Regions from separate parts of the Pseudomonas paraveronii genome, predicted to be linked through region 2. Evidence: riboswitches for the same ligand, from Rfam matches in the RefSeq annotation. Region 2 holds a riboswitch; each other region holds the start of a gene.

Region 1 (6,030 bases), 1.9 Mb from region 2:
GGGTGTACGTGATGTGACTGACCACACGCAGAAAGAAAACGCCTACTACTGAGTCAGGTGTTCACTGCGAACTAAAAAACGGCGCCCCGTGAGCGCCGTTTTTTATTTAATTTCAGTTGGTTACGACTTTTGTCTAACGCTAAAGATTAAGTGTGGGAGGGGGCTTGCCCCCGATAGCATCCTGTCAGTCTCCTTATTAATCGACTGATACACCGCTATCGGGGGCAAGCCCCCTCCCACAAATTTTTGTATTTATTTATTTAAAACAGTGTGTTGATAACAACTCATGATGTTTTGGATTAAGGTCGGTACAAGTGCGCATGCCCGGCCCGATACAGCGACGACGCGCTGAAACTGTCACTGGCCAGCACCCGACCCACCACAATCAGCGCCGTGCGCCTGAAGCCCTTGGCCGCGACCTTTTCGGCGATGTCCGCCAAGGTGCCGACGGCCCAATCCTGATCCGGCCAGGTCGCACGGTGTACCACGGCAATCGGGCAATCCGCGCCGTAGTGCGGCAGCAGTTCGGCAACGATCTTCTCCAAATGATTGACCCCCAGGTGAATCGCCATGGTTGTGCCATGACGGGCCAGGCTGTCGAAGTCTTCACCGGCAGGCATGCGGGTTTTGTCCGCATACCGGGTGAGGATCACGCTCTGGGCGATGTCCGGCAGCGTCAGTTCGGTCTCCAGCAGCGCTGCGCAGGCCGCTACGGCGGTGACCCCGGGGATGATCTGGAACGCAATGCCCAACTCGCGCAACTGCCGGATCTGTTCGCCAATCGCCCCATACAGGCTTGGATCGCCGGAGTGGACCCGCGCCACATCCTGGCCCTTGGCATCGGCGGCCTTGATCACGTCGATAATCTGTTCCAGGTGCAGTTCGGCGCTGTTGACCACCTGTTCGGCCTGATGGCCTTCCAGTACCGCCGCCGGCACCAGCGACCCCGCATAGATGATCACCGGGCAACTGCGGATCAGCCGCTGGCCTTTGACGGTGATCAATTCCGGGTCGCCGGGGCCGGCGCCGATGAAGTAGACGGTCATGGAGAATTCCTGTGGAAAAGCGGGCGAGCATGAAGATTGCTCATGATCGGAAGCGGCGATTATCGCGATTTCAGTCGGCGCAGGCCAATGCCAACGTGGCTCGGGCGGATTTTTTGCGCGGGATCAGTAAGCGGGCAGGGGCGCCGCTGAGCTGTTCGGCCAGGGCCAGGGCCGCGCTTTCGGCGATGCCGTAACAACCGGTATGGGCAAAGGCGACGGCAGATCTATGGCTCAGGCGACCTTCATACGCTGCCAGTTGCGCGGCGCTGAAGCACTGCAGTGGCAGGTTCAGGACTTGCGCCAGAGCTAACAAGCCCGGCTCGTCCTGCTTGCGATCAATGCTGGCCAGCGCCGTGATGCGGTGGCGCTCGATACCGCCCTCGGCGAGGGCGGCGTCCAGCAGGTCGAGCAGGGCTTGCAGCGCGCAGCCGCGCTGGCAGCCCAGGCCGACCACCAGGTTCATGCCGAGTATCGATCGTCGCGATTGCGGCGAAACAGCCAGGCGCTGATTAGGCCCAGCGCCAGCCAGAACACGACGTTGGTCAGTTGCGAGGCAATCTTGAACTGCGCTTCGAGGGCCTCAGGGGCCAGCATCGAATGCACTTCAGGTTGCGGTGCGCCAATCACATGAGGTACCACGAGGATCGCCGCGCCCAGCGCTTTGAGCAGCCAGTTGCCTCCGAATACCAGCAGCGCGATACCGGCTGCGGTTGAGGCCGCAGTGCCGATCCACCAGATCTGCCGTTGCGCCAGGTCGGCGGCGGCAGTGCCCGGCAATTCCGGTGGCAGGCCCAGGGTTGGCGCCAGAACAAAGGTCGCGTAGCCGGCCAGGCCCCACAGCAACCCTTGAGCCGTGCGGGTCGGCGCGCGCAGGGTGTAGAGACCGGCGAGCATCAGCGCGAAACCGACCGCCACCACCAGGTTGCCGCCGGTGGTGGACAGCACGCGCTGCCAGCCGTCTTCCGGCTCCCAGGCTTCGGCGTCATGAGTGTGCGCGGTTGTACCGGCGGCGTGCTCATGCACCACTTCCGTCGCGGCCGGGGCTTTTTCAAAGGTTTCCGCCTGCATGATCAGCGGGGCGACCCAAAAACTTTGCAGCAGAGTCAGCAACAGGGCGGCCAGCAGCCCGCTGAAACCTGCGGTTTGTGCAATACGCTTAATCATGTTGGCAGGTCTCAATGGCACGGGAACGCGGCGCTGTGGCGGGTATCGTGGGCGGCGTTGTGTACCGCTTCGATATGCGAGAACCCGGCGAAATACACCAGGCACGCGCCGAGGATCGACGCGCCGATGGCGGCGCTCAGGCGTTGGCTCAGGGTGGCGGTACTGCTAGCGGTATGCGAGGTGCTGCTGATGATCGACATGGCGCGTCCCTTCAGGGTTTCAGGGTGACACGAGCGCATGAAAACCCCGCGAGCCAGGCACGCAGGATTCAAACAGCGCCCGCCCACCGCGGGTTTGTTGGATGATTTTTTCGGGCCGGTCTCCGGGCTTGCGAGGGGGCTCTTGAACTGAGTCCTGAAAGCATCGCCTTCCCATGCACAAAGCACAGTGGCCGTGACGCTTCGCTCGCTTACCGTTGCGGGGGCAGCACCGGACTGGTCATATCGCTATGACGCACCGGTTTCCCGTTTCACCCTGTGAAGGGCACCCGAAACAAGGTGAGTAGGAAAGCATGCAGGGCGACGGTAGTCAAATTGACCGAGCACCTGTAGCCTTGCACCTTCGAGGTTCTTCGGCCCAGGCCGAAGCTAAGAAGGGAACGCGGTTCAAGCCGCGGCTGCCCCCGCAACTGTGAAGGGTTTATCTGACTGCCACGCCACTGCCATCAAGGCGGGAAGGCGCAGCCAGCGCCGGTCGCAAGACCCGCAAGCCCCAAGCCAGGAGACCTGCCTCGTCACCGATTTTTCAATTCAACCGGGCGGGGTGATCCGGTGACGAAATCTGCTGCTGTGCGCTGCGCAGGGCCTATCGTCCCGTATGCCCGCCCCCAAGGGCATCCGATGAAAACACTGGCCAAACTCCCCGTCACCATCGTTACCGGCTTTCTCGGCTCGGGCAAAACCACCTTGCTGCGCCATATGCTCGATAACGCCCAGGGCCGTCGCATTGCGGTGATCGTCAACGAGTTCGGCGAGCTGGGCATCGACGGTGAAATCCTCAAGCAGTGCTCCATCGGTTGCACCGAGGAAGAAGCCAACGGTCGCGTGTATGAGCTGGCCAACGGCTGCCTGTGCTGCACCGTGCAGGAAGAGTTTTTCCCGGTGATGCGCGAACTGGTCGCCCGTCGCGGCGACCTCGACCATATCCTCATCGAAACCTCCGGCCTGGCCCTGCCAAAGCCCTTGGTGCAGGCGTTCCAGTGGCCGGAAATCCGCAGCGCCTGTACAGTCGACGCGGTGATCACCGTGGTCGACAGCCCCGCCGTGGCGGCCGGCACCTTCGCCGCGTTCCCGGACCAGGTCGACGCCCAGCGCAAACTCGACCCGAACCTGGACCACGAATCACCGCTGCATGAGCTGTTCGCCGACCAACTGGCCAGCGCCGACCTGGTGATCCTCAACAAGTGCGACCTGATCAACCCCGAAGACCTGGCCCGCGTGCGCCTGGAAGTCGCCGAAGAGTTGCCGCCGGCGGTGAAGATCATCGAAGCCAGCAGCGGTCGTGTGCCGCTGGACGTGTTGATCGGCCTGGGCGCCGGCTCCGAAGCGCACATCGACGCTCGCCACAGCCATCACGATCATCATCACGAAGGTGAAGACGATCATGATCACGATGCGTTCGACTCCATTTCCATCGACCTGCCCCAGTCCGACGAAGCCCTGCTGCTCGACGCCCTGACCCAACTGGTGGTGCAGCACGGCATCTTGCGCGTCAAAGGCTTTGCGGCGATCCCGAACAAGCCGATGCGCCTGCTGATCCAGGGCGTGGGCACGCGCTTCGACAAGCACTTCGACCGCGCCTGGAGCGCCGACGAAGCGCGCATCACGCGCCTGGTGCTGATCGGCCAGGAGCTGGATGCGGCGGGCCTCGAAGCGCAATTGCGCGCCGCCCTCAGCGTTTAACCCATGCACTTGCTCAGGACCCAGCCCGGCGGTTTCGTCGCGGACGACAATATTGCCGACCTTGGACAAACCCCCGCCGAGCTGGTGATCCTGTGCAGTGGCGACTCCAGCCTGGCGCTGCTCGCTGAAGCGGCCCAGCAATTGCCCGAGGACTACCCCAGCTTTCGCCTGGCCAACCCGATGCAGGTGCAGAACCATGCCTCGGTGGACTTGTACGTCGACGAGGTGCTGCGCCACGCCAAGGTCATCCTGATTTCCCTGCACGGCGGGATCGGCTATTGGCGTTACGGCATCGAGCGTCTGGTGGCGTTGGCCGAGCGCGGGGTCACGCTGATCCTGGTGCCGGGGGATGATCGCGCGGACCCGGAGCTCAGCGGCCTCAGCACCGTGGATGCCGCAGCGCGTGAGCGCCTGTGGCAGTTCCTGCGCCAGGGCGGCCTGGGCAACGCGCTGGATTTTTATCGCTGCCTGGCCAGCGGCTATCTGGGCCGCGACTATGCCTGGGCCGAGCCGAAAACCCTGGCGCGCAGCGCGATTTATCACCCGCACAAGGCCAATGCGTGCCTCAGCGACTGGCAGTTGGACTGGAATCCCGAGTTCCCGGTGGCGGCCGTGCTGTTCTACCGCTCCCATCTGCAAGCGGCCAACACCGGTTTTATCGATGTGTTCTGCCAGCGCCTGCAGGCGGCGGGCCTGAATCCGTTGCCGATGGCGGTGGCCAGTCTGAAGGAGCCCGGCTGCCTGACGGCGGTCGAGGATTGGCTGGATGAAGTGCAGGCATCGGTGATTCTCAACACCACCGGCTTTGCCCAATCCAGCCCAGAGGCGCCACATTTGCGCCCGTTTCGCCGCAATATCCCGGTGATTCAGGCGATTTGTGCCCAAGACAATCAACCCGGCTGGCAGGCCAGTGAACAAGGCCTCGGCCCGCGTGACCTGGCGATGCACATTGCCTTGCCGGAACTGGATGGTCGCATCATCAGCCGGCCGATCAGCTTCAAGGACCTGGCCTGGCGCAGCGAGCGCAGCCAGTCGGACGTGGTGTGCTATCGCGCAGCGCCGGAGCGCATGGACTTTGTCGCTGAACTGGCGCGCCGTTGGGTCGAACTGGCGCGGGTGCCGAATGCCGACAAGCGCATCGCTCTGATCCTCGCCAACTACCCAACGCGCGACGGTCGCATTGGTAACGGTGTGGGCCTGGACACGCCGGCGGCGGCGCTGAATATCCTGCGGGCCTTGCAGGCCGAGGGTTATCCGCTGCCCGAAATCCTGCCGGAAAGCGGCACCGCGTTGATCCACGAACTGCTCGGTGGCGTCACCAACGACCTGGACAACCTCGACCTGCGCCCGTGCCACCAAAGCCTGGGCCTGGACGACTACGAGGCGATGTTCAAGCGCCTGCCCGAAGCCAACCGCCAGGCGGTGCTGGAACGCTGGGGCACGCCCCACAACGACCCGATGTGCCGCGACGGCCGCCTGATGATCGCCGGCCTGCGCCTGGGCTTGACGTTTATCGGCATCCAGCCGGCCCGCGGTTACCAAGTGGACGCCAGTGCGGTGTACCACGACCCGGACCTGGTGCCGCCCCACGCCTACCTGGCGTTCTATTTCTGGTTACGCCACACCTACGGCGCCCACGGCGTGATCCACGTCGGCAAGCACGGCAACCTGGAATGGCTACCGGGCAAGGGCGTCGGGTTGTCGGAAAATTGCTGGCCCGACGCGCTGCTCGGGCCGCTGCCGAATATCTACCCGTTTATCGTCAACGACCCGGGCGAGGGCGCCCAGGCCAAACGCCGCACCCAGGCGGTGATCATCGATCACTTGATGCCGCCGCTGACCCGTGCCGAAACCTACGGGCCGCTGCGCGACCTGGAGCTGTTGGCGGACGAATACTACGAAGCGCAACTGCTCGACCC
Region 2 (6,030 bases):
AATGCCGCTGCACTCGGCTATGTCGAGCGGCTCTGCGAAGCCGACGCCGGGTGGACTGAAAGCCTGATCTATCTGTGGGGCAAGCAGGGCGTGGGGCGCACCCACCTGTTGCAGGCCGCGTGCCTGCGCTTCGAACAAATGGGCGAACCGGCGGTTTACCTGCCGTTGGCCGAGTTGATGGATCGCGGGATCGGGATTTTCGACAACCTCGAACAATACGAACTGGTGTGCCTGGATGATCTGCAGGCCATCGCCGGCAAGGCGGATTGGGAAGAGGCGCTGTTTCATCTGTTCAACCGCCTGCGCGACAGCGGCCGCCGCCTGTTGATCGCGGCTTCGACCTCGCCCCGTGAGTTGCCGGTCAAGCTGGCCGACCTCAAGTCGCGCCTGACCCTGGCGCTGATCTTCCAGATGCGCCCATTGTCCGACGAGGACAAATTGCGCGCCCTGCAATTGCGTGCGTCCCGTCGCGGCCTGCACCTCACCGACGAGGTCGGGCACTTTATTCTCACCCGTGGCACCCGCAGCATGAGCGCGTTGTTCGATTTGCTCGAACAGCTCGATCAGGCCTCTTTGCAGGCCCAGCGCAAGCTGACGATTCCCTTCCTCAAGGAAACCCTTGGCTGGTAGCAAACCCTTGTATTTCGTAGGGCTTCAGCAGATTTCAGGCGCCAGAAAACCTGCGTTTGGGCCGGCTTGGCCACGCAAAACACGTGCATAGGGTATTAAGGGCTTAGATGTCATAGCGCAAACAATAAGTCACATAGGTCACGATTGAATTTGCAAATCGATGTGATAGAAGGCATAGTCTCGACTTCTTTACACATTTGCCACGGTCGTGCCCATGCTAAATCGCTTCGCACCCCTCGTGCCTCTCGCACTTGTAGCTCTGTTGTTTGGTTGCGCCTCCCACCCTCAACAAGTGGCCGAGCAGCACGCTCAACAGTATAAAAATCAGGCAAAATTCGTTGCTGCGCAGTCTTCCACTGTTTATGAGGAAGAGCTGGCAACCGAAAAAGAACTGGCCGCCTTCGCTGGCAACAAGCCTTATCAGCTTCCCGTTCTGGCCGACAGCATTCTCGAGCGCGGCATGTCCCTGATCGGTACCCGTTACCGTTTCGGCGGTACTTCCGAAGCCGGTTTCGATTGCAGCGGTTTTATCGGTTACCTGTTTCGTGAAGAAGCTGGCATGAACCTGCCACGCTCCACTCGCGAAATGATCAACGTGAATGCACCGTTGGTCGCGCGTAACAACCTCAAGCCGGGTGATCTGCTTTTCTTCAGTACCAGTGGTCGTGGTCGCGTCAGTCACGCCGGTATCTACCTGGGCGATAACCAGTTTATCCACTCCAGCAGCCGCCGCAGCGGTGGTGTTCGAGTCGACAGCCTGGGCGACAGCTACTGGAGCAAAACCTTCATCGAAGCCAAACGCGCACTCGCCATGGCCCCGACGACGATTACCGCCAGCAAGTAAAGTTAAAGTGATACTTGAAGTTTGACGTGTAAGCGCTAGAATCCTTGAATATTGTTGTAATCCGTTCGCGCAAGCCTTGCTTGCGCGTTCTGGTTTTCAGCGTTCGGCAGCGAAAGCCGCATCCAGACCAGGATTGTTCTGCACATGTCGACCTCGGCCCGCCTGATTCTTATTGTTTGCGCCGCGCTGATCAGCGCCTGCGCAAGCCGACCGCAGCCTGCGCCCGTAGCGGCCAAGCCTAAACCGGTGTTCAACACCAGCCAGAGTTTCTCGCCAGCCGCCGAAGACGTGCTCTTCCGAGCGCTGGGCCTGGTCGGTACGCCTTATCGTTGGGGTGGCAACACGCCAGACTCGGGGTTCGATTGCAGCGGGCTGATCGGGTTTGTCTACCGTGATGCCGCCGGCATCTCCCTGCCGCGCACCACGCGCGAACTGATCGTGATGCGTGGCCAGGACGTCAGCGAGCAGAACCTGCAAACCGGTGACCTGTTGTTCTTCGCCACGGGCGGTGGCTCGCAGGTCAGCCACGCCGGGATCTATGTCGGCGAAGGGCGCTTTGTGCATGCGCCGCAAACGGGCGGTACGGTGAAGCTGGACACCTTGTCCAAAGCCTATTGGCAGAATGCCTACCTGAGTGCCAAGCGTGTGTTGCCGGCTGAAAATCTGGCGCGTAACCCTTAAGTCAAACCAGGATCCCAATGTGGGAGGGAGCTTGCTCCCTCCCTCCCACATTTGTTTTGTGGCGGTCTTGAGAATAGTTACTTAGCCGCAGAAACCCGCCACACCTTATTCCCCACATCATCCGCCACCAGCAAACCGCCTTGCTTGTCGATGACCACGCCAACCGGTCGGCCCATGGCTTGCCCGTCGCTGTTGAGGAACCCGGTCAGCACGTCGACCGGCGGCCCCTTCGGCTTGCCGCCCTCGAACGGTACGAAGATCACCTTGTAGCCGCTGTGCGGCTTGCGGTTCCACGAACCGTGCTGGCCGATAAACGCGCCGTTGATAAAGGGCGCCGGGAGTTTGCTGCCCTCGGCGAAGGTCAGGCCTAGCGAGGCGGTGTGTGGGCCTACGGCGTAGTCCGGCGCAATGGCTTTGGCCACCAGATCCAGGTTTTGCGGCGTGACGCGTACATCCACATGCTGCCCGTAGTAGCTGAAGGGCCAGCCATAAAAGGCGCCATCCTGGACCGAGGTGATGTAGTCCGGCACCAGGTCGCTGCCGATCTCATCGCGCTCGTTCACCGCAGTCCACAGCTTGCCGCTCTGCGGTTCCCAGGCCATGCCGTTGGGGTTGCGCAGGCCGGAGGCGAAGATGCGGTGCTGGCCGCTGGCGCGGTCGACTTCCCAGATCGCCGCGCGGCCTTGTTCCGCTTCCAGGCCGTTCTCGGCCACGTTGCTGTTGGAACCGACGCTCACATACAACTTGCTGCCGTCCTTGCTGGCCACCACGTTTTTCGTCCAGTGATGGTTGATGCTGCCCGCTGGCAGGTCGATGACCTTGCTGCCGGCGGTCTTGATCGCGGTTTCGCCGGTCTGATAGGCAAAGCGCAGCAGCTTGTCCGAATCGGCCACGTACAGGTCATTGCCGACCAGCGTCATGCCGAAGGGCGAGTTGAGGTTTTCCAGGAATACCGTGCGGGTCTCCGCGACCCCATCATGGTCGGCATCGCGCAGCAGGGTGATGCGGTTTGGGCTCGGCACACCGGCGCCGGCGCGGCCCATGACTTTCTCCATCACCCAGCCACGAATGCCTTTGGAGTCATCCGGCTTGGGCGGCGCGTTGGTTTGCGCCACCAGCACATCGCCGTTGGGTAATACGTACAGCCAGCGCGGGTGGTCCAGGCCTTCGGCGAAGGCCGCCACCTGGGTGCCGGCGGCGGCCGTGGGCTGGGTGCCCGCCGGCCAGCCAATGGCCGGGGCGATGTTCACCGTGGGGATCAGCGTCTTGTTCGGTTCCGGCAATCGCGGCGAGGGCCCGGTGCCGTCGGATACCTTCAGGGTCGAGCTTTCGCCGCAGGCGGCAAGGCTGCCCGCGAGCATGATCAGTAAGGCGAGTCTTGTTTTATGCATGGTTTTCTCCTGGATGCCTGTAAGGGTAGAGGTGTGCGTTGCGGCGATGGTTCAAGTACAAGGCCAGCTTTAATTGACGCTCCACCCCCAACCCACTAACCTTCGCGGCTTGTTCCAGGTGCTCTGTGACCTACGGGTCGACTGAGTGAAACAGGGAAGCCGGTGAGTGAGCGCACTTGTACACAGTGCTGCCGCGATTCCGGCGCTGCCCCCGCAACGGTAAATGAGTCAAAACGGTGCTGTTTGCCACTGTATCGCTCGCGATATGGGAAGGCGCGCCGTCGGCGTGCGCTCTAGCGCGCCACTCATGAGCCCGGAGACCGGCCCGGATCATCCAACAGCATCACGGTGGGCGATGCTTGGCTGTCTGTTTTTGATTTTTCCTGCCCGCCGTTTTTGTCCAGCCCCAACGGAGAGCTGCCATGACCGATTCCCCCGAGCGCGACGAACGCCACCTGGCGCGCATGCTGCGTAAAAAAGCCGTGATCGATGAGCGCATCGCCAATTCCCCGAACGAATGCGGCTTGCTGCTGGTGCTGACCGGCAACGGCAAAGGCAAGAGCAGCTCGGCATTTGGCATGCTGGCCCGTGCCATGGGCCATGGCATGCAGTGCGGTGTGGTGCAGTTCATCAAGGGGCGCAACAGCACTGGCGAAGAACTGTTCTTCCGCCGCTTCCCCGAGCAAGTGCGTTTCCATGTGATGGGCGAGGGCTTTACCTGGGAAACCCAGGACCGCCAGCGTGATATCGCGGCCGCCGAAGCCGCCTGGGCGGTGTCCCGCCAATTGCTGCAAGACCCGTCCATCGGTCTGGTGGTGCTGGATGAGCTGAACATCGCGCTCAAGCACGGCTATCTCGACCTGGATCAAGTCCTTGGCGATCTGCAAGCCCGCCCGCCGATGCAGCACGTGGTCGTCACCGGCCGTGGCGCCAAGCCCGAGCTGATCGAAATGGGCGACACCGTCACCGAGATGGGCATGCTCAAGCACGCGTTCCAGGCCGGTATCAAGGCACAGAAAGGCGTCGAACTTTGAATCAGCCCCGTCATTGCCCGGCCGTCTTGATCGCCGCACCGGCGTCCGGCCAGGGCAAAACCACGGTCACCGCCGCGCTGGCCCGTTTGCACCGCAACCTGGGGCGTAAGGTGCGCGTGTTCAAATGCGGCCCGGACTTCCTCGACCCGATGATTCACGAGCGCGCCAGCGGTGCGCCGGTGTATCAATTGGATATGTGGATGGTGGGCGAGCAGGAAAGTCGTCGCTTGCTGTGGGAAGCAGCGGGGGAGGCGGACCTGATCCTGATCGAAGGCGTGATGGGCCTGTTCGACGGCACGCCTTCCAGCGCTGACCTGGCGCGACACTTCGGTGTCCCGGTGCTCGGCGTGATCGATGGCACGGCCATGGCGCAGACCTTCGGCGCCCTGGCCCTCGGCCTGGCACGCTACCAGCCGGACTTGCCGTTCGCCGGGGTGCTGGCCAACCGCGTCGGCACCCTGCGCCATGCACAACTGCTTGAAGGCAGCCTCACCGAAGGCCTGCGCTGGTATGGCGCGCTGTCCCGCGAGACCGCTATCGAATTGCCCAGTCGCCACCTGGGCCTGGTGCAAGCCAGCGAACTGAATGACCTCGACCTGCGCCTGGACGCTGCCGCCCAGGCGTTGGGCAGCAGTTGCGAGGTCGCGTTACCGCCGCCGGTGACCTTTGCCGCACCGCCCGTGACCCGCGCCGAACCGTTGCTGGCCGGCGTGCGTATTGCCATCGCCCGTGACGAAGCCTTCGCCTTCACCTACGGTGCGAGCCTCGATCTGCTGCGGGCGATGGGCGCTGAGTTGAGCTTCTTCTCGCCGATCCACGATCGCCAATTGCCCGATGCCGACAGCCTCTATCTGCCGGGCGGTTACCCCGAATTGCATCACCAGGCGCTGTCGGAAAACACCGCGATGCTGGATGCGATCCGTGCCCATCACGCTGCCGGCAAACCGCTGCTCGCCGAGTGTGGCGGGATGCTTTATCTGTTGGACTCGCTCACTGATGTCGACGGCATCCGCGCCGAGCTGGTCGGCCTGCTGCAGGGCGATGCGGTGATGCAAAAAAAGCTCGCGGCCCTGGCCCTGCAAAGCGTCGAATTGCCCGAGGGTGTGTTGCGCGGTCATACCTATCACCACTCGCTGACCAGCACCGAATGGCAGCCCGTTGCCCGTGGCGTGAGCCCCAATGGTGGGCGCGGGGCCGAGGCGGTGTATCGGCAGGGGCGGCTGACCGCGTCCTACGTCCACTTCTATTTCCCTTCCAACCCCCGCGCCGTTGCTGCGCTGTTTGCGCCCGGCGAAGGCAAATCGCACTCGGCTAAACACCACGAATCCACTGCGGGAGCGGGCTTGCCCGCGATAGGCTCATGACCGACAACGCCTTCCCCGAAGCCGAGCGCCAGGCCGTCTACCGCGCCATCGCCGAGCGCCGTGACATGCGTCACTTCAGCGGCGGC
Region 3 (6,030 bases), 230 kb from region 2:
GTCGCACTTTGGCGTGCGGGAATTCTGCAATGCGCAGACGGTATGGCTGGATCGCAAGTAAGCCAAAGCAACCCCTGTGGCCAGGGAGCGTGATCCCACTGGGCTGCGCAACAGGCTCAACAGCGAATATGCCGCCGCACGCACTGCACCAGCCCGTCCAGCGCCTGTGACTTCACCGGTGCGAGCACACAGACCGTGTGCTCGCGCTCACCTTCCGTCACGGTCAAGGTGTAATGCACCTGGCCTGGATTACCGGGTTCCGGCGCGGTGCTTTGCGGCAACTGAAAGAAGTGCGAAGCCTCGATCAGTTGCCGCAACTCTTGCTGGTCCGGCTCGGGCAGCTTCTCCAGTTCCACGGTGTTCGGTCGGGCCAGGCCCGGAAAAAACGCCGGACCACCGATTTCCTTGATCGAAATTTGCATGGCTGCTCCTCACCGCCCAGGGGGGTTGTCAGACGTTAATGCCCACGGCTTTCCAGCCTTCCTTCACCGCCTTGTGCTCAGCCTTGTCAGCACCGTACAGCCGACCGGCGATGTCGTAGGTGATGCGCGCGAAACGCAGAAACCCCGAATTCGGCCGCAACCGCGCATCGCGCAGCGCGTCATACCAGATACGCCCGGCACGCTCCCAGGCAAACCCGCCGATCTTCGTGGCCACCTGATAGAACGCATGGTTGGGAATGCCGGAATTGATATGCACCCCGCCGTTGTCCTCATAGGTCTGCACGAAATCGTCCATATGCCCCGGCTGAGGGTCCTTGCCCAGCAGCTTGTCATCAAACGCGGTGCCTGGCGCTTTCATCGAGCGCAACGCAGTGCCTTTGATTTTCTTGGTAAACAACCCCTTGCCGATCAACCAATCCGCATCTTGCGCCTTTTGCTGCAGCGCGTACTGCTTGATCAGTGAACCGAACACGTCAGACAGCGACTCGTTCAACGCACCGGATTGATTGAAATACATCAGCTTGGCCTCATCCTCGGTCACACCGTGGGCCAACTCATGGCCAATGACATCAAGGGCTATCGTGAACCGATTGAATAGCTGCTGGTCGCCATCACCAAACACCATCTGGCTCGAGTTCCAGAACGCATTGTTGTAGCTCTGGCCAAAATGAACCGTCGCGTCCAGTGCCATACCGGCGTCGTCAATGGAATTGCGGTCGAAGACCTGATCAAAAAAATCGAACGTGGCGCCCAACCCGTCATAGGCCTCGTCCACCGCGACATCACCACTGGCGGGCTGCCCTTCGCCACGGATCAGCTTGCCCGGCAGGCTATCGGCGCCCTCGGCGCTGTAGATCGAACGCCGTTTGTCGGCGCCCATGGCCAGGGCCATATGGGCGGCCCCTTTGGCGGGCACGGCAACCATGCGTAACGAGCGGAACGTGCTGTCTTTGGCACGGGTCCGTAACGCGACGTCCCGTTGCGCTTTATCGCCATTGCGGGCGATCTGGTCGAGCATGTACGGCGGGATCAGGCAGAAAATCGGATTACGATGCTGGCGAACACACATTGGCTGGCTCCATTTTGGCGAGTGGTGAACGTCCGGGTAACCGTTCAAGGATAGTCCTGCTGCGACGGCTTGGCCCAAATTGTCATGAAGCTATGCTGCAGTAGTGTTTATCCAAGGACTGCGAGGAACTTACGATGCCCCCACGCACCGCCAAAATCGCCCTTTCGCACCGCCCCCGGCTCGCCGATCTGCGCCCGTTGATCGCGGCCAGCCCCAGTCTCATGGAGGCCAGGACGGCGACTGCGCGTGTCACCGCGGCCAAGGACCTGCAGGACCGGGGCGGCTACGCTGAAGCGTTTCTCGACCGCTTCGTGGTGCCATGGCCCACGGTGGATGAGGCTCTGGCGGCTGACGTACAACCGCTGCGCCTGGACTACACGCATTTCTCAGTGACCATGTCGCGCTCAAGGCGACTGGCGCTCTACGTGGGCGCCAATATCGATGGCGGACAGCATGTGGATATCATCCGCGCCAACGACGCCTGGGCCTATGACGGCCGCCTGCCCATCAGCGCACAGGTGGGCGACGCGCTCTACACCAACAATGGCCTGGACCGCGGTCACCTGGTACGCCGACAAGACCCCAACTGGGGCGACGCGGCCAACACGGCCAATGCCGATACCTTCCACTTCACCAACTGCTCACCGCAGATGAGCGGCTTCAACCAGAAGACCTGGCTGGAACTCGAGGACTACATTCTCGATAACACTCAACGCTGGAAAGCCCGAGCCACGGTGTTTACCGGCCCGGTGTTGGCGGATGACGACCGTGTCTACCGAGGCGTTAAAATCCCCAAAGCATTCTGGAAAGTGGTCGCCTACCTCGGCGACGACGGCAAGCCTTCCGCCAGCGCCTACATGATCGACCAAAGCCGTGAACTGGGTCAGCTCGACCTCATGTTCGGGCAGCTCAGGACCTACCAGCGCAGCGTGATTCAGATCGAACGATTGACCGGTATTCGCTTCGGCAACCTGGCCGACTACGACGGTTTCAGCAATGAAGAGCGCGCCACGGGGACGCGAATTGAAGCGCTGATCCAGGGCCCTGAAGATATTCGTCTTTGAGCGGGCGACCTAAAGCTATATCGCCTCGCCGTGATCGACTACCATACCGCGCCGGTTCCCAAACGGGACTAATAGGGAATCCGAAGCGCGGTACATCGCGTCAATCGGAACTGCCCCCGCAACTGTAGATGCCGAGCCCGCTCCCCCACTGCCACTGGACCCCGTCCGGGAAGGCCGGAGCGTGGCGACGACGCATCAGTCAGGAGACCTGCCGGCCCAGCAAAATCACTCACCGGCGGGGTGTCCGGGAAGGACATCCTTGCCTGCCTCACCCGCAGCGGTCGAGGGCGTGTTTCCGAACCGTACATCCCCAGTTCCAGGTACGGCTTCAAGGAGATTGCCCCATGCTGCCACGCGTTATCGCCCTGCTCACCGGGCTGGGCTTGTGTGCCCTGGCCCAAGCCAACCCCACTCAGTACCCGCTGACGGTGGAGAACTGCGGCAGCAGCCTGACCTTCGCGCAAGCGCCCGCCCGCAGCGTGACCATCGGCCAGGCTGCTACCGAAATGCTCTATGCCCTCGGCGTGGGCGATAAAGTGGTTGGCACGTCGCTGTGGTTCAACAACGTGTTGCCGCAGTTCAAGGCGCTGAACGACAGCATCGAACGCCTGGCCAATAACGAACCGAGTTTCGAGTCGGTGATCGCCAAGCGCCCGCAACTGGTGGCGGCCGAGCTGGAATGGGTGGTCGGCCCGCAAGGCGTGGTGGGCACCCGCGAGCAGTTTCATGAGTTGAAGATCGCCACCTACCTGTTGCCCTCCGACTGCGAAGGCAAGGACAACCGGGTGGGCGCCGACGGCACGCGGCTGGAGCCATTCCGTGTCGACACGATCTACAAGAGCATCCGCCAACTGGCCGAGATTTTCGACGTGCAGGATCGCGGCCAGCAACTCAACGATGAACTCAAGGCGCGCCTGGCCAAGTCCGTCGCCACGGTGCAAAGCAAGGGGCTCAAGCAGGCCAGCGCGCTGGTGTGGTTCTCCAGCGCCGAGATGGCCAGCGATCCCTACGTGGCCGGTCACAAGGGTGTCCCCGAATTCATGCTGCAGACCCTCGGCCTGCATAACGTGGTGCAGTCCGATGAGGAATGGCCCGCCGTCGGCTGGGAAACCATCGCCAAGGCCAACCCCACCGTGCTGGTGATTGCGCGCATGGACCGCCGCCGCTACCCGGCTGACGATCACGAACAGAAGCTCGCCTTCCTGCGCAGCGACCCGGTGACGCGCAACATGGACGCGGTGAAACACAACCGCATCATCATCCTCGACGCGATGGCGCTGCAGGCCAGCGTGCGCACCTTCGATGGCCTTGAACAACTGGCGACGGCCATCGACGGCTACGATCTGCCGAAATGAGCGCCAGCCTGATACGAACCGTGCTTGCCCTGGCGTTGCTGCTGATCGCCGTGCTCGCCGGCGTAGCCATCGGCGAAACCGCCATCACGCCACACGTGGTGCTCCAAGTGCTGGCCAACAAACTGTGGGCGGCCGGCTACGTGCTGGACCCGATCGATGAAGGCGTGGTGTGGAACTACCGCCTGACCCGCACCCTGGTCGCCGCTGCGTGCGGGGCGGGGCTGGCCACCTGCGGGGTGATTTTGCAGTCGTTGTTGCGCAACCCCCTGGCCGATCCGTACCTGCTGGGTATCAGCGCCGGTGCTTCGACCGGCGCAGTCCTGGTGGTGCTGATGGGCGTCGGCGGTGGTTTGGTTTCACTGTCGGTCGGCGCGTTCGGCGGGGCGATGGCGGCGTTTGCGCTGGTGGTATTGCTCGCACGGGCCAGCGGTTCGTCCAGCGGCACCGGGCAGATCATCCTCGCGGGCATCGCCGGCTCGCAGCTGTTCAATGCGCTCACTGCGTTCCTGATCACCAAATCGGCCAGTTCCGAACAGGCACGCGGCATTTTGTTCTGGCTGCTGGGCAACCTCAGCGGCGTGCGTTGGCCGTCGGTGTGGCTGGCGGTGCCGGTGGCGGTCGCCGGGTTGGCGGTGTGCCTGTGGCATCGCCGTGCGCTGGACGCGTTCACCTTCGGCAGCGACTCGGCGGCCGCCCTTGGTATCCCAGTGCGCCGGGTGCAGTTTGTGCTGGTGGGCTGCGCGGCATTGGTCACGGCGGTGATGGTGTCGATTGTCGGCTCTATCGGGTTTGTCGGGCTGGTAATCCCCCATGCCGTGCGTCTGCTGCTCGGCACCGGGCACTCGCGCCTGTTGCCGGCCAGCGCGTTGGGTGGCGCGCTATTTTTGATCGCGGCTGATGTGCTGTCGCGCACCTTGATCAAGGGCCAGGTGATCCCGGTCGGCGTGGTCACAGCACTGGTCGGTGCGCCGGTGTTTGCGCTGATTCTGATCAGCCGGAGAAACGCTCGATGAATGCGCCTGTGTTGAGCTGCAGCGGGTTGGGCTTCAAGGTACGCGACGCCGAGTTGCTGCGGGATATCCACCTGGAGGTGGCGTCAGGCGAAACCCTCGGGATTGTCGGACCGAACGGCTCCGGTAAATCCACCTTGCTCAAGCTGTTGGCCGGTTTGCGTACACCGGCCCATGGCGAAGTACGCCTTGGGGGCGAGCGTCTGGTCGAACTGTCCCGCCGCACCATCGCACAACGCCTGGCGGTGGTGGAACAACAGGCGGACACCGACGATGCCATTCGCGTGTTCGACGCTGTCGCATTGGGCCGCACCCCGTGGCTGTCGGCGCTGAGCCCGTGGTCCGAGGCAGACGAGTGCATCGTGCGCCAGGCGCTGCACGACGTGGACGCCACCCACTTGAGCAACCGCGCCTGGCGCAGCCTCTCCGGCGGTGAACGCCAACGCGTACACATCGCCCGGGCCTTGGCGCAACGGCCGCAGATTCTGTTGTTGGATGAGCCGACCAATCACCTGGACATCCAGCATCAACTGGCGATTTTGAAGGGGGTGCAGGCGTTGCCCGTCACTACCTTGATCGCCTTGCACGATCTCAACCAGGCGCTGACCTGTGATCGCCTGGCCGTGCTGGAGCGCGGGCGCTTGGTGGCGCTGGGCAAGCCACTGGAAGTGCTGACACCGCAACGGCTGCAGGACACGTTCGGGGTGCAGGCGCACTATCTGACGGACCCGTTTGATGGGGCGCAGATTCTGCGGCTGCGCTGTTAAAAACAACGCCGTTCAAATGTTGGACTGTCGAGCCCGGCGACGCGGCGATGGGATCACCGCGCTCGCCTCGCTAACCTTCGACAATCCTGAGCCAAGGCCACCGCGCCTGATAGCTGCGCGCCTTCTGCTCAAACAACCCCGGCTGCGGATTGATGGGGTTGATCCTGAGCAGGCCCTGCTCCATATCAGTCAAACCAAACGGCGCATACACCTCACCCGTCGCCACATCCAGCCCGATGCACGTCCCGGCCACCAGGTAACGATCAATCCCGTCGCGAGCCGAGCGCAACTGCGGATACGGCCTGCCAAACCGCTGGCCATA

What was found. Region 2 has a riboswitch for cobalamin ahead of cobO (cob(I)yrinic acid a,c-diamide adenosyltransferase). Riboswitches for the same ligand answer to the same signal wherever they lie in the genome.
Region 1: it holds a riboswitch for cobalamin, as region 2 does, so the genes downstream of both, U5A08_RS12600 (CbtB domain-containing protein) here and cobO (cob(I)yrinic acid a,c-diamide adenosyltransferase) in region 2, are expected to answer to the same signal.
Region 3: it holds a riboswitch for cobalamin, as region 2 does, so the genes downstream of both, U5A08_RS20295 (ABC transporter substrate-binding protein) here and cobO (cob(I)yrinic acid a,c-diamide adenosyltransferase) in region 2, are expected to answer to the same signal.

Annotation. Positions count from the first base shown of each region.
Region 1 is NZ_OY817130.1:2,763,640-2,769,669, forward strand. It holds gene nfuA (Fe-S biogenesis protein NfuA) at 1-52, shown strand, start outside; gene cobM (precorrin-4 C(11)-methyltransferase) at 300-1,046, opposite strand; gene U5A08_RS12590 (cobalamin biosynthesis protein) at 1,117-1,509, opposite strand; gene U5A08_RS12595 (CbtA family protein) at 1,506-2,210, opposite strand; gene U5A08_RS12600 (CbtB domain-containing protein) at 2,222-2,410, opposite strand; cobalamin riboswitch at 2,507-2,716, opposite strand; cobalamin riboswitch at 2,758-2,957, shown strand; gene cobW (cobalamin biosynthesis protein CobW) at 3,050-4,111, shown strand; gene cobN (cobaltochelatase subunit CobN) at 4,115-6,030, shown strand, end outside.
Region 2 is NZ_OY817130.1:4,643,487-4,649,516, reverse strand. It holds gene hda (DnaA regulatory inactivator Hda) at 1-630, shown strand, start outside; gene U5A08_RS21415 (C40 family peptidase) at 845-1,474, shown strand; gene U5A08_RS21410 (C40 family peptidase) at 1,619-2,155, shown strand; gene U5A08_RS21405 (PQQ-dependent sugar dehydrogenase) at 2,233-3,546, opposite strand; cobalamin riboswitch at 3,646-3,889, shown strand; gene cobO (cob(I)yrinic acid a,c-diamide adenosyltransferase) at 3,969-4,580, shown strand; gene U5A08_RS21395 (cobyrinic acid a,c-diamide synthase CobB) at 4,577-5,944, shown strand; gene bluB (5,6-dimethylbenzimidazole synthase) at 5,941-6,030, shown strand, end outside.
Region 3 is NZ_OY817130.1:4,409,038-4,415,067, forward strand. It holds gene U5A08_RS20275 (aldehyde dehydrogenase family protein) at 1-61, shown strand, start outside; gene U5A08_RS20280 (protealysin inhibitor emfourin) at 117-422, opposite strand; gene U5A08_RS20285 (M4 family metallopeptidase) at 451-1,512, opposite strand; gene U5A08_RS20290 (DNA/RNA non-specific endonuclease) at 1,647-2,576, shown strand; cobalamin riboswitch at 2,612-2,806, shown strand; gene U5A08_RS20295 (ABC transporter substrate-binding protein) at 2,921-3,931, shown strand; gene U5A08_RS20300 (FecCD family ABC transporter permease) at 3,940-4,944, shown strand; gene U5A08_RS20305 (ABC transporter ATP-binding protein) at 4,941-5,708, shown strand; gene U5A08_RS20310 (nucleotidyltransferase family protein) at 5,779-6,030, opposite strand, start outside.